One region of the Pseudobacillus sp. FSL P4-0506 genome, then DNA from elsewhere that is predicted to be linked to it. Evidence: riboswitches for the same ligand, from Rfam matches in the RefSeq annotation. Region 1 holds a riboswitch; the other holds the start of a gene.
The links. A riboswitch is a leader RNA that binds a small molecule or an ion and turns the genes downstream of it on or off. The one in region 1 is predicted to bind cyclic di-GMP.
Positions count from the first base shown of each region.

Region 2: it holds a riboswitch for cyclic di-GMP, as region 1 does, so the genes downstream of both, MKZ02_RS13705 (methyl-accepting chemotaxis protein) here and MKZ02_RS15365 (anti-repressor SinI family protein) in region 1, are expected to answer to the same signal.

Region 1 covers NZ_JBBOOI010000001.1:3,058,590-3,062,464, forward strand. Annotated here, with positions in the region: gene MKZ02_RS15350 (TetR/AcrR family transcriptional regulator) at 1-456, opposite strand, end outside; gene MKZ02_RS15355 (LOG family protein) at 791-1,372, opposite strand; gene MKZ02_RS15360 (helix-turn-helix domain-containing protein) at 2,017-2,352, shown strand; gene MKZ02_RS15365 (anti-repressor SinI family protein) at 2,549-2,689, opposite strand; cyclic di-GMP riboswitch class I at 2,709-2,794, opposite strand; gene MKZ02_RS15370 (hypothetical protein) at 2,931-3,875, opposite strand, start outside.
Region 2 covers NZ_JBBOOI010000001.1:2,710,312-2,714,186, forward strand. Annotated here, with positions in the region: gene solA (N-methyl-L-tryptophan oxidase) at 1-298, shown strand, start outside; gene MKZ02_RS13700 (AraC family transcriptional regulator) at 534-1,406, shown strand; cyclic di-GMP riboswitch class I at 1,639-1,725, shown strand; gene MKZ02_RS13705 (methyl-accepting chemotaxis protein) at 1,745-2,545, shown strand; gene MKZ02_RS13710 (SDR family NAD(P)-dependent oxidoreductase) at 2,694-2,864, shown strand; gene MKZ02_RS13715 (SDR family NAD(P)-dependent oxidoreductase) at 2,884-3,267, shown strand; gene MKZ02_RS13720 (DsbA family oxidoreductase) at 3,604-3,875, shown strand, end outside.

The sequences.
Region 1 (3,875 bases):
CCAGGTTAATGCTTTTGCATCGGATACTTTGATTTGTTTCTTGTTAATCGCTTCTGTAAAGATAGAATGGATTAATTCATCATCTTTAGAATAGCATTTATTCAGTCTTTCACGATACTGTTCTCCTACTTCACCCCAATATGACTCTGGTATCAATTTAAAAATCGGGATATCAATTTGAGAATAAAACATTTCCCCATATTTTTTGAGTTTTTCAATAGGATCAGATATGGTTGATAAAGTGGAATGGATACTATTCAGCCATGGTTCGTATTCTTCTTCAATCATTTGAACAAACATTTCTTCTTTGCTCTTAAAATGCCAGTATATGCCACCCTTGCTTACACCAGAACACTTGACAATATCACTAATAGACGTGTTTACATAACCATTCTTACTAAAGCATTCAAGGGCAGCCTTAAGAATAGTCTGCCGTGTCTTCATATCCTTTTTCATGTTTTCCCTCTAATTTATTTCAGATTTAATAACCTGCTTCTGCTATCTAGACTACCATAGGTTGTTGTCGGTTACCGAAAAACTAGCAACTTTATACTAGAATCAATTTTATCCTTGCCTGTTATCGATTAATCGCCATTTCTCAGTCTAATCACCCATTAAACAGGGGGCTTTTTAACTATCAGTCATCTCTGGCAGCTGGCTGAGCGGGGATTCCTTGCGCTTTGTTGGTCAAACCCTTTTATAGCTAGTTATTAAGTTTTAAAAGCCTTCTAATGCCCTTTATGGGCTAAGTGACTACCCCTACAAACGATGGGATTTTCAACATTTTTAGTTAGCTTTGAGATTTTGTAATATAGGTTTTCACTGAAGGCGGCTGATATGTATTAAACTGATGAAGCAAACCCGCCGGATCAGTGTCTACAAGGGCCATAGAACGGTATTTTTCCTGTAAAAACTGTTCTTCTGTCATATGATTGAACAAGGTGACAAGCGGGGTGTAATAATTATTGATATTCAAAAGGCCGCATGGTTTTTGATGTAGTCCTAACTGAGCCCATGTGAAAATTTCAAAAAATTCCTCTAATGTTCCTGGTCCGCCCGGTAAGGCAATAAATCCGTCCGCTAATTCGGCCATCTTAGCCTTTCTCTCATGCATGGATTCAACAACAATTAGCTGAGATAAGTGTTTATGAGAAATTTCTCTTTCATCAAGAAAGCTTGGCATCACTCCAATGACATGACCGCCCGCTTCCAAAACAGCATCAGCTACCGCTCCCATTACTCCTACACTTGCGCCTCCGTATACAAGCTCGATTTGGCGCTTAGCAAGCTCTTTTCCTAAAGTTTTTGCTCCTTCAATATAAAGATCAGAAGCTCCATTACTTGATCCACAAAATACAGCTAGTCTTTTCAAAAAGTATTCCTCCTTACATTACCCAATGTTATTGATTATACATAACGATACACCTTTGGTAAACAATGGATGAGTCAATAAAAACGAGGCGGTCTCTTATGTTAGCCGACAAGTCTATCCATCCTACTCTTCAAAATCGTAATAGGAGTTAAATTTTACTTGTTAATGTTGATTATTCCCTAGCTAATATATCTAATGAAAGGGAAGAATGTCACATTTTATCCTTACGAGGAAAAGTCTTAACCTGTGGCAAAGACAGGTCCAATTGATTGTACGAGCTAGAGAGCTACCAGCAAACTCTTTTTTAGTCATAAAGAAAAGCCCCTCACCCGTGTGAGAAGCCATTCAAGCTATTTACTGCCGTTCTTCCCTTGACTGTCAAAAGGTTTCAGTCTGTTGCCAAACACATCTTTTCACATATAAATGCTCCTTTACCGATGAGCATCAGATAAGAAGATAGTACGTTGTGGAAACAATATGAGTGAGTCGCTTCTCTCATGTTTTTGTGTAATTTCAGCCCAGTCCTGCTGTAACTGATCATAAATGCTCCATTACTTTTAATAAGGGCTTTGTTCTTTTAAGCGGTATCATGTTAAAATAAATCTGTATAATTCGGTTTTCAGCATATTTTAAGGGTGATCATAATGTCTATAGGGGAAAGAATCCGTGAGCTTAGAATGTCTAAAGGACTTTCGTTGACTGAATTGGCAAATCGAGCCGGAGTAGCAAAATCATACGTCTCTTCAGTGGAACGCCAAATACAATTAAATCCTTCTATTCAATTTCTGCATAAAGTTGCCTCGGTATTAAATGTGAGTGTAGAGAAATTAATAGACGAAGGTGACAATCCTATTAAAGAAATTGATACTGAATGGCTCGAACTGGCCAAAGAAGCAATGGAATCCGGGATCAGCAAAGAACAGTTTAAACAATTTCTTGAGTTTCAAAAATGGCAGAAGTCTAATAGTCCCGATAAATAAGTTCTCTTTTAACGGGGCTTTTTCACTTGCCTTCCTTTAACAAACAAGCAGAAAATTCAGAAATAACGATAGGCAATTGATCCCGCATGTCAAACTTCTTTCGTAATGCTGTAGTTTTTATTAGGGCTCTATTCAACTATTTTCTGCTTATTTAGATCTGACCGCTTCACCGGAATGTCCCCCATTAGAGTCATCTTCAGGCAAGCCTAAAACTTGTCCCCTCAAACCGGCCGCTTTTCAAAAAATCCCTCACTTCCTGAAGAGAGATTCCTAGCTCTTTTGCTTCTTTTATTAAAACAATCCATTCCCTGTCCACTGAGACTTGGTCTTCTTTCATAAGAAAATCCTCCTAGAATATCGGCAGCCCAGCCGTCATAGCGTATTTCCCCTTAGACCTGAAGCTTTGCGTCCTTATTTTTCAATAAGTTTGCCTTTTTCTATGATTTGATATTCGCCTTTGCAAGAAAAAGAAAAGTTTTATTCTACTTAAATTTTAGCACCTGGATTGAGTTGTTTGCATTAGTTTTAGTAAAACATTTTATCACTTCTTTCGACGGAATAAACAGACACTTTTTTTCTCAGTAACTATTTTTCTGACCACGATCGTTGATCCATTCATCTGCTATATTTAGATCTAATTGATTATTTTCTGTTTCAGCTGTAAGCACTACGAGCGGCGCAGAATGCCTGATACGCTGCACATCCCAAACCATGCCCTCAAATTTATTATATGAACCATCCGCCTTTATGAATTGCTCTGTATGTTCGGTCAGTTGTACTTGCAGCCCTGTAAAATAATTGCCTGAGCACTCATTTGGAATGCTGATTGAACCTACTAACCGGATGCCAAAAACACAATCATCCAATGACACATTTTCAAAACGATTGGCATTAATCCAACTGTAAGTCTCATCTTTAGGATTTTCGGCTTTTAGTTGAATGCCTGTTTGGAAGCCCACTATAGAAATATTTTCAAAATGAACAAAGCTAATGTTGTGCCACGGACCCTTAGCATAAAGAGAAAGACCCGTTCCTTTGTAACTTTCACTTTTGTTGATAATCGCCATGTTTTCAATACGGGTCCTATTTGTGGCATCGAAGCGGTCCGTGCCTTTTAAAAAAATAACTTCCGACTGAAAATCAGGATCTACGATTTGCACGGTTCCATTTATAATGACGGCATCCTTCTCAACGGTTATCACACGCTCATTTCCCTTAACCACCAATATAGAATTTTGGCCAAACTCCAGTTTCACGCCTTCTTTGACAGTAAAGCCTGACTGGACGACATACTTTTTGTTTGCTCTAAACATTACTTTTTCTTTTTTGTATGTAACACAAAAATCAATGGCCTGTTGAATCGCCTTTGAATAATCGTCTGCTGTTCCTCTTTCATCTGTTGTAAAATCTTCTACTTCTACAACTTGTTCCCGGGATGCACGATTCGTCTGTTCAAGGTCGGGCTCTCCCCACCCCCGCAAACCTATCAGCAAATAGAAACTAACTGCTCCAAATAGAAAAAT
Region 2 (3,875 bases), 350 kb from region 1:
ATACCTTAATGATGAAGGAGATTTAAGAAACTTTTTAGAAAAGTTTTTGCCAGGAGCAGCCGGCAAACTTATAAAGGGCAGCTCCTGTATGATTACAAAAACCCCCGATAAGGACTTTATTATAGATCAGTACCCTGGATTTTCGCACGTGATGATTGCCGGTGGGTTTTCGGGACACGGCTTTAAGTATAGTAGCGTTTTAGGAGAAGTACTAAGCGAGATAATCATTCATGGGCAAACGATTCATGATATTTCAATGTTTTCCATTTCAAGACCAGCATTAGCGACTGTAAGATGAAAAGTTGTTTTCTCATTTGATAGCCTAGAACTTGTTAGTTTAAAATAGATACGGATTAAAAGTAGTCTATAAATATTGGTTTAAAAGAAAAAACTCATTTGTATTCCAAATGAGTTTTTCATGTTGTTGAATAACATGTTTTACTATCTATGAGTGAACCCTGCATAACTGTGCACGAAAAGTCGGATGGATACATTCAACTCCTGCTATTCTTTTGATAAAGGAGGTCATATTAATGGATTTGCTTAAAGATATGAATGGCGCATTACAATATATCGAAGAAAACCTTACGAATGAGATTGATTTTAAAGAAGTAGCAAGACGGGCTTTCTGCTCCGAATATCACTTTAAAAGGATGTTTTCCTTTCTTTCAGGTGTTTCATTATCAGAGTACATCCGGCGCAGACGGCTTACTCTTGCCGCGTTTGAGCTTAAAGACAGCTGCGTAAAGGTCATTGACATTGCCGTGAAATATGGATACAATTCCCCCGATTCTTTTGCACGGGCTTTTCAAAATTTGCATGGCATCACACCATCAGAGGCTAGAAGTAATGGTCATTTACTTAAAGCTTATCCACGAATGACCTTCCATTTATCAATCAAAGGAGGAAATGAAATGAACTATCGAATGGAAGAAAAAAAGGCATTTCGCATCGTGGGTATGAAGAAAAGAGTTCCTATTATTTTCAACGGAGTTAATCCGGACATTGCCTCTATGTGGAGAAGCTTAGATAGTGAAACGATAAATACTCTAAAAAAACTTTCTAATGTCGAACCTATAGGACTTCTTAGTGCATCCACCAACTTTTCTGAAGGCAGGATGGAGGAAAAAGGGGAACTTGATCACTATATTGGCGTGGCAACAACGAAAGCGTGTCCTGATCATCTAACACAGCTTGAAGTTCCTGCTCTATCGTGGGCTGTATTTGAAGCCATCGGACCATTTCCGGATACGCTGCAAGATGTATGGGGACGCATTTATTCTGAATGGTTCCCATCCTCAAATTATGAACAAATAGAAGGTCCAGAAATCCTGTGGAACGAAAATAAAGATGTAACTTCACCCACTTTCAAAAGTGAAATATGGATACCAGTTTCAAAAAAGTAATGATAATCAATTAGAAAGTCAGCGTATCAGTTATCTTTCAAGCGCAGTAAAGCATCTTCTATCGAATTACCCCCGTTCTGAAGTCTGAACGGGGGTATGCTTGTTTGACGTTATAAAATGAAATAACTTTATTTTCATCTTATAGCAGTAGCCTAATAGTGATTTTTTATTTTCTGCAAAATTTTATAACATTGCCAATAAAAAGATTTATAATATAACTATTACTTATTAAAAATGTGAAAAGCAAACTTGTCGAAAGATTAGGACGCAAAGCCGACAGGTCTAAAACCAAATGGGTTATGATGGCTGGGCTGCCCCTACAATGAGAGGGGTAAAAAATGACTTCGCAAGTATTAAACGAAGCAGCTGTTGTAACGGCATTGGAGTCCAACTTAGCAATGATAGAATTTAACTTGAACAGAGAAGTGATTTGGGCGAATGAAAACTTTGCAAAGACTTTGGACTATACAGCCAGTGAAATGAAAAATATGAAGCATGAGCAATTTTGCAGGCCAGCGTTTAGAAACAGCAGGCAGTATGAAGACTTGTGGATGAACCTTGGAAAAGGAGTCAAATTCCAAGAGAAAATTCAGAGAGTAAGCAAGCGGGAAAATTTACTATGGTTCGAAGCGACCTATATTCCGGTTCGAGATGCGGACGGGGAAGTGGAAGCTGTTCTGAAAATCGCCACTAATATTACAGAACGAGAAAATTATACAAGGGGAATCATTTCTCAATTAAAAGATATGCCCGTAGAATTAGTCAATATAATTGTCACCAATTCTTCTGAAAAAATTCAGGCCATCGAATCATTAAAAACGCAAACAGATCTAATCAGTGAGATATCTAAACTTATACGCAATATTTCCTCACAAACGAATATGCTAGCCTTAAATGCAGCTATTGAAGCTGCCCGGGTGGGAGAACATGGACGAGGTTTTAAGGTGGTCGCTGATGAAGTGCGGAAATTGGCTGGTCAGGTTGATCATGCCGTTAAAAATATGAATATGAATGTAGAAAACATTTCAAACGAAGTAAGAAGGATTAGCCAAATAACCGATGATTTACAGCAAATAATCATAGAAACGCAATCCGAATTTAATAAGGATATTGAAGAATTCGAGAATATGATGAAATAAAAAACAATTCGTCGATCGTCATAAGAACAGATCACAGTTAGTAGAAAGGGACAAACCAAATAACGTCTAATTGGTTTAACGTTTGTTAAAAGATTTCTAATACTAAAGAATCTGGAAAAGATAAGAATAGAACTATGGAGAGGATGACTTGAGAAAAGCGATAGTTGTAGGTGCAAGTTCCGGAATAGGCGAAGAATTGGCGGAAATTTTATCGAATGAGGGATATATTGTCGGGTTAGCCGCTAGAAGGGAAGATAAGCTCCTTGCTCTCCAAGAACAACTAATACATAAGTCGATTGTCAAAGGAGGCAATAGATGAGAATGTTTCAGGTTTTGTAATGACAGTGAACGTGGCATATCAGCATTTTCTAGCGAAAAATGCAGGTCATTTATTCGGCCTATCATCGGTTGGAGCATTAATGGCTAATCCGGTTGCTCCTTTATACAATGCCTCAAAAACTTTCGTATCCAACTACTTGATGAACATCCGAAAAAAACTAAAAATGCAACAGGAAAACGTGTTTGCCACGGACGTTAAATGCAGATTCATTGATACGGAAATGGCTAAAGGCGAACCTGATAAACTGTTTTGGGCAGCATCTCCAGAAGAGGCTGCTTTGCAAATATATCATAGTATCAAAAAGAAAAAGAAGACAGTATATGGAACTAAACGATGGCGGTTTATTGCTTGGGCGTTAAAAATTCTTTCTTTATCCAATTAAAAATTCCTCAGAAATGCGCTGAACAGCTTAACAAACCGTTGAGCTGTTTTTTATACTAATCAGCTAAGACTATAAATTTTTAACTAATTACATATTGTGCAAAATTCAAATATAAAATTTATAAAAACATGCAAACAAGATACCTTACTTGAAAATACACATATAAGCAATGATTAATGAGTGTAAAGGTGCATATGGCGATGTTTAGAAAAATGCACAACAAAATAAAATACAAAAGTAGGTGGATAATAATCGAATGTGTGATGAATTTCCTTCACAGTCAAGGGAATAGGTCAGATGTGCGACACAATCATGCAAGAAAAGGAGAAGATCGCAATGACTATAAAGATTAAGGTATATTCAGATTATGTATGTCCTTTTTGTTTCTTGGCAGAAAAACCGTTAAAAGAAGCGATCAAAGGGAAGGATGTAGAAGTAGAATGGATGCCTTTCGAGCTGCGTCCTTATCCAAATGAAACGTTAAAGCCTGAGGGAGACTATTTGCAAAGTACCTGGAAGCAATCGGTCTATCCGTTGGCTGAGCGTATGGGAATTGCTATCGTCTTGCCAAGCATATCACCACAGCCATACACACATCTGGCGTTTGA